2 regions of the Serratia sp. FDAARGOS_506 genome follow, and region 1 is predicted to be linked to the other one. Evidence: predicted binding sites of a transcription regulator. Region 1 holds the regulator's gene; the other holds the start of a gene.

Evidence for each region. Region 1 encodes sigma-54, which starts transcription at its own class of promoters, with help from an activator protein. Its sites were predicted from a motif close to GTTGGCACANNTTTCGCTNT; they were not measured.
Region 2: the regulator sigma-54 is predicted to act here: its motif matches at 1,405-1,424, upstream of glnA (glutamate--ammonia ligase).

Annotation. Positions count from the first base shown of each region.
Region 1 is NZ_CP033831.1:928,231-931,648, reverse strand. It holds gene ptsN (PTS IIA-like nitrogen regulatory protein PtsN) at 1-383, opposite strand, end outside; gene hpf (ribosome hibernation promoting factor) at 539-826, opposite strand; gene rpoN (RNA polymerase factor sigma-54) at 850-2,283, opposite strand; gene lptB (LPS export ABC transporter ATP-binding protein) at 2,336-3,061, opposite strand; gene lptA (lipopolysaccharide ABC transporter substrate-binding protein LptA) at 3,068-3,418, opposite strand, start outside.
Region 2 is NZ_CP033831.1:1,450,448-1,453,865, forward strand. It holds gene typA (ribosome-dependent GTPase TypA) at 1-1,133, opposite strand, end outside; gene glnA (glutamate--ammonia ligase) at 1,504-2,913, shown strand; gene glnL (nitrogen regulation protein NR(II)) at 3,107-3,418, shown strand, end outside.

The sequences.
Region 1 (3,418 bases):
CGTTTGGCGACCAGCGACAGGGTATGCAAATGGGTTTTGCACTGATCGGCAGGCACCAGCAGCGCGAACAGCAGGTCGACCGGCTGGTTGTCGATAGCGTCGAAAGCGATGGGTTGGTCGAGACGGATAAACACGCCAACGGCCCGCAGTGTGTCCTCTTCCAGTTTGCCGTGGGGAATGGCGATACCGTTGCCGATACCGGTGCTGCCCATGCGCTCCCGGGTGAGAACCGCGTCAAACACCACCTGCGAAGGCAGATTGAGCTGTTTGGCGGCCAGTTCGCTGATAATTTCCAAAGCCCGCTTCTTGCTGGTGCAGTGTACCGAGCTTTTGGTGCACTCGATGTTTAACACCGAGCTTAATTGCATATATTCGTTGTTCATCTCATCTTCACTTAAAACCGCGCCGCCGGGCACACCCGGCAAGGCGGTTTTTCGTCGGTTTTAACCCTGATTACCGTTCGGCGCGTCACCCATGCGGGTCACGCGCCGAAGGGCGAGGCTGCGACGGAGGCAACCTCACGGAATGGGTTAGGGTGTCAGTGTTGCTTCAATTTGTCTTTATGTTTGTTCAATTGACGTGCCAATTTGTCGATCAGCGTATCAATTGCGGCATACATATTCTCGTCTTCCGAGGTGGCGTGCAACTCGCCTCCATTCACGTGCACCGTTGCTTCCGCAATTTGCTGCACTTTTTCCACACTTAATACAACATACACCTGATTGATGCGATCAAAATACTGTTCGAGTTTGGCGAACTTGTTGTTCACGAACTCGCGCAACGGATCGGTGATTTCGATGTGGTGTCCGGTAATGTTGAGCTGCATAGTGTCTTCCTTCTCAATAGAGGTCAAACCAACTGTTTACGCTGGTTCGACGGCGGGATGGACAAAGACTCTCGGTACTTGGCGACGGTGCGCCGCGCCACGATGATCCCCTGATCGGCGAGCAGGGTGGCCAGCTTGCTGTCGCTGAGTGGTTTGGCGGGGTTTTCCGCCGCAATCAATTTCTTCACCAACGCGCGGATCGCCGTTGAGGAGGCTTCGCCGCCGCTGTCGGTATTCACGTGGCTGGAGAAGAAATATTTCAATTCGAAAATGCCGCGCGGGCTGTGCAGAAACTTCTGCGTGGTGACGCGCGAGATCGTCGATTCATGCATCTCCACGGCCTGGGCGATATCCGCCAGCACCATGGGTTTCATAAATTCTTCGCCTTGCTCGAAGAACGCCTGCTGCTGGCTGACGATGCAGCGGGTAACCTTCAGCAGGGTCTCGTTGCGGCTTTCCAGGCTTTTAATCAGCCACTTGGCTTCCTGCAGGTTGCTGCGGATGAACTGGCCGTCGGCTTCGCTGCGGGCGCTGTTGCCCAGCGCGGCGTACTGCTGATTGATCTTCAAGCGCGGCACGCTGTCGCTGTTGAGCTCGACCGTCCACGTGTTCTGCGTCTTGCGCACCAGCACGTCCGGAATCACGTATTCCGATTCACCGGTATTGATCGATTGCCCCGGACGCGGATCGAGCGACTGAATCAGCAGCATCGCTTCTTTCAGTGTATCTTCTTTTAGCCGGGTTGATCGCATCAGGCTGCGAAAGTCGTGGTTGGCCAACAGATCCAGATGGTCGCTGATGATCAGCCGGGCTTCGGCCAGATAAGGTGTGTCTTTGGCGTATTGAGAGAGCTGCACCAGCAGGCAATCGCGCAGATCGCGCGCGGCGACGCCGATCGGATCGAAACGCTGCACGCGCTTCAATACCGCCTCGACTTCTTCGAGGGTCACGTTTTCGTCACCCAGGCTTTCCAGAATGTCTTCCAGCGGCACGGTGAGATAGCCGGTATCGTCCACGGCGTCGACGATGGAGGTGGCGATGGCGGCGTCGGTATCGGAGAACGGGGTCAGATCCACCTGCCACATCAGGTAATCCTGCAGCGTTTGGGTGGTCTCGCCCTGATAGATCGGCAGCTCGTCGTCGCTGTAGTCGGTGCCGGTGCCGGACGGCGTACCGGCGGTGTAGATCTCGTCCCAGGTGGCGTCCAGCGGCAGCTCTTCCGGCATGTCTTTCTGTTCCAGCGCCTCGCGGGTATCGAGCCCTTCGGTCTCCTGGGTTTCTTTAGCGTCGATTTCGTCGTGCAGATCGGTCTGTTCAAGCAGCGGATTGCTCTCCAGCGCTAGCTGGATCTCTTGCTGAAGCTCAAGCGTGGACAACTGCAGCAGGCGGATCGCCTGCTGGAGCTGAGGAGTCATGGCCAGCTGTTGGCTGAGCCTGAGTTGCAAACCTTGCTTCATAGTCTTCTGTCTACTTCCGTTAACGGTGTCGCCCCGCAGGGCGCGCCGGCGCTCAGAGGCGGAATTCTTCGCCCAGATAAACGCGTTTTACCTGCTCGTCGGCCAGAATAGCATCCGGCGTGCCATGGGCAATCAGTTTGCCCTGGCTGACGATGTAGGCGCGTTCACACACGTCCAGCGTCTCGCGCACGTTATGGTCGGTGATCAGCACGCCCAGGCCGCTGTCACGCAGGTGCTCGATGATTTTTTTGATGTCGATAACGGAAATCGGATCCACCCCGGCGAAGGGTTCGTCCAGCAGAATGAATTTCGGGTTGGCCGCCAGCGCGCGGGCGATTTCGACGCGGCGGCGTTCACCGCCGGACAGTGCCTGGCCGAGGCTGTCGCGCAGATGGGAGATGTGAAACTCTTCCATCAGCTCTTTGGCGCGGTCTTCGCGCTGTTCGCTGGTGAGGTCGGGGCGAATCTCCAGTACCGCCATCAGGTTGTCGTACACGCTCAGGCGGCGGAAGATCGACGCTTCCTGCGGCAAGTAACCGATGCCGCGGCGCGCGCGGGCGTGCAGCGGCAGCAGGCTGATGTCTTCTTCGTCGATCACGATGCGCCCGGCGTCGCGCGGCACGATGCCGACCACCATGTAGAAGGTGGTGGTTTTACCGGCGCCGTTCGGCCCGAGCAGGCCGACGATCTCGCCGGATTTCACTTTCAGGCTGACGTCTTCGACAACTTTACGGCCCTTGTAGGCTTTCGCCAGGTTTTCTGCGATGAGTGTTGCCATAAGTGATTAATTACTCTTTTTTTGCCCGTTTTTGTCTTGCAACTGCGACGGTACCAGAACCGTTGTCACGCGTTTGCCTTTATCGCTGAACGCCTGCATTTGCTGCTGTTGCACCAGATAGGTGATGCGATCGCCTTTCACGTTGCTGTCGAGCTGCTCCAGATAGGCGTTGCCCGTCAGGGTCACCAGCTGGGTCGCCACGTCGTAACGCACTTTCTGCGCGTGGCCTTTGACCGGTTTGCCGCTGTCCTGCATCTGGTAGAAGGTTACCGGGTTGCCGAACGCTTCAATATAGGTTTTATTCTGATCTCCGCCCGGGCGGGTGACGACCACCTTGTCGGCGCGGATATCGATGGT
Region 2 (3,418 bases), 520 kb from region 1:
AAACCTTCACGGCGCATGTTTTCGATCAGCACCGACAGGTGCAGCTCGCCACGGCCGGATACGCGGAAGGCGTCCGCATCGTCGGTTTCTTCAACGCGCAGCGCTACGTTGTGTACCAGCTCTTTGTTCAGACGATCAAGGATCTGACGCGACGTCACGTACTTGCCTTCTTTACCGCAGAACGGCGAGGTGTTGACGTTGAAGAACATGGTTACGGTCGGTTCGTCGACGGACAGCGCCGGCAGCGCTTCTACGGCGTTGGTGTCGCAGATGGTGTCGGAAATGTTCAGCTCGCCCAGGCCGGTGATGGCGATGATGTCGCCCGCTTCCGCCAGGGTGCTGTCGATACGCTCCAGACCCAGGTGACCCAGCACTTTGCCCACTTTACCGTTGCGAGTTTTACCTTCGCTGTCGATGATGGTGACCTGCTGGTTCGGCTTCACTTTACCGCGCTTGATGCGGCCGATGCCGATAACGCCCAGGTAGTTGTTGTAGTCCAACTGGGAGATCTGCATCTGGAATGGCGCTTCCAGCTCAACCTGCGGCGCAGACACGTGGTCGACGATCGCCTGATACAGCGGGGTCATGTCTTCCGCCATGTCGGTGTGGTCAACGCCGGCGATGCCGTTCAGCGCAGAAGCGTAGATGATCGGGAAGTCGAGCTGCTCGTCGGTCGCGTCGAGGTTCACGAACAGGTCGAACACCTGATCCACAACCCAGTCAGGACGCGCGCCAGGACGGTCAACCTTGTTGATGACCACGATCGGCTTCAGACCGTTGGCGAAGGCCTTCTTGGTCACGAAGCGGGTTTGCGGCATAGGGCCATCCATTGCATCCACAACCAGCAGCACCGAGTCAACCATCGACATCACGCGCTCTACCTCGCCGCCGAAGTCGGCGTGTCCTGGGGTATCCACGATGTTGATACGGTAACCGTTCCAATTAATGGCGGTGTTTTTTGCGAGGATGGTAATCCCACGCTCTTTCTCCAAATCGTTGGAGTCCATTACGCGTTCGGTGGCTTCCGCACGCTCTCCGAAAGTACCGGATTGTTGCAGCAGCTTATCAACCAGGGTGGTTTTACCATGGTCAACGTGGGCAATAATGGCGATGTTACGCAAATTTTCGATCACAGCTTTGCCTCGGGCATTAGAAATAGCGCGCTATTGTACACGTATTAAGCGAGGGACTAAACAAGATCACAACCATCTCTTATAAACAACCGCGTACCGGTCAGTTTGTGATCCCTTTCACGGTGCAAAAAGCCGCAATCGTTGCACTTTTGCACCATTTCGGTGCTCACGCTCACCCTTATTGCACCATAACAGTGCAATTTATCGTTGATGGTGCATACTGTGGCTGGGTAAAACCCGCGCAGAGAGGCGATAAAAGCCTTTTCTAAAAGTTGGCACGCTTTTCGCTTTAGTCTTTTCAAGGCGAAAAAAAGCCAGTTCCACAGATTCGTTCCACGACGACGACAATGATAAACCGGGAGAGTTAAGTATGTCCGCTGAACACGTTTTGACGATGCTGAATGAGCATGAAGTGAAATTCGTAGACCTGCGTTTCACTGACACCAAGGGTAAGGAACAGCACGTGACTATCCCGGCTCACCAGGTAAACGCCGACTTCTTCGAAGAAGGTAAAATGTTTGACGGCTCCTCTATCGGTGGTTGGAAGGGCATCAACGAATCTGACATGGTGCTGATGCCGGACGCCAGCACGGCGGTTCTGGATCCGTTCTTCGAAGAACCTACGCTGATCATTCGCTGCGACATTCTCGAGCCGGGCACCATGCAAGGCTACGATCGCGACCCGCGCTCCATCTCCAAACGCGCCGAAGACTTCCTGCGCTCCTCCGGCATCGCGGATACCGTGCTGTTCGGGCCAGAGCCTGAGTTCTTCCTGTTCGACGACATCCGCTTCGGCAGCAGCATCCGCGGTTCCCACGTGGCTATCGACGACATCGAAGGCGCCTGGAACTCCGGTACAAAATACGACGGCGGCAACAAAGGCCACCGTCCGGCGGTGAAAGGCGGTTATTTCCCGGTTCCACCGGTCGACTCTTCGCAGGATCTGCGTTCCACCATGTGTCTGACCATGGAAGAGATGGGCCTGGTGGTTGAAGCGCACCACCACGAAGTAGCAACCGCCGGTCAGAACGAAGTGGCAACCCGCTTCAACACCATGACCAAGAAAGCCGACGAAATTCAGATCTACAAATACGTGGTGCACAACGTGGCGCACGCCTTCGGCAAAACCGCGACCTTCATGCCGAAGCCAATGTTCGGTGACAACGGTTCCGGCATGCACTGCCACATGTCGCTGTCCAAGAACGGTACCAACCTGTTCGCCGGCGACAAATACGGCGGCCTGTCTGAAACCGCGCTGTTCTACATCGGCGGCATCATCAAGCACGCCAAAGCGATCAACGCCCTGGCCAACCCGACCACCAACTCGTACAAGCGTCTGGTGCCAGGCTACGAAGCGCCGGTGATGCTGGCTTACTCCGCCCGTAACCGTTCCGCGTCCATCCGTATCCCGGTGGTCTCCAGCCCGAAAGCGCGCCGCATCGAAGCCCGCTTCCCGGATCCGGCGGCTAACCCATACCTGTGCTTCGCCGCACTGCTGATGGCCGGCCTGGACGGCATCATCAACAAGATCCACCCTGGCGACGCCATGGATAAAAACCTGTACGACCTGCCGCCGGAAGAAGAAGCCGAGATCCCAAAAGTGGCCGGCTCGCTGGACGAAGCAATGGCCGCACTGAACGAAGACCGCGAGTTCCTGACCCGCGGCGGCGTGTTCACCGACGATGCGATCGATGCCTACATCGAACTGCGCAAAGAAGAGATGGACCGCGTTCGCATGACGCCACACCCGGTTGAGTTCGAACTGTACTACAGCGTCTAAGCCCTACCCGCGCCGTCTGCACAGGCGGATGGCGCCCACATTTTTGTTATCGCTTTTTTGTTGCCGTGGAAACTTTCAGCCCATCTTCGGATGGGTTTTTTTCTCCACCGTATTTTCTGCAAAACTATTCCATACCGCGCCGATCCCGGATGGAGTAGGATAGATGCACTAAAAAGGTGCAGGAGTCTGCTGTATGGCAACTGGCAAGCTGCCCGATGCTGGGCAGATCCTCAATTCACTCATCAACAGCATCCTGCTGTTGGATGACTCACTGGCGGTTCACTACGCCAACCCGGCGGCACAGCAGCTGCTGGCGCAAAGCTCCCGCAAGCTGTTCGGCACGCCGCTGCCCGATTTGCTCGGTTATTTTTCGCTGAACGTCTCTTTGATGCGCGAAAGCCTGCGCGCCGGTCAGGGCTTCACCGACAACGAAGTGACCCTGGTGGTCGACGGCCGCGCGCACATCCTTTCCCTGACCGCTCAGGCGCTGCCGGAAGGCTATATC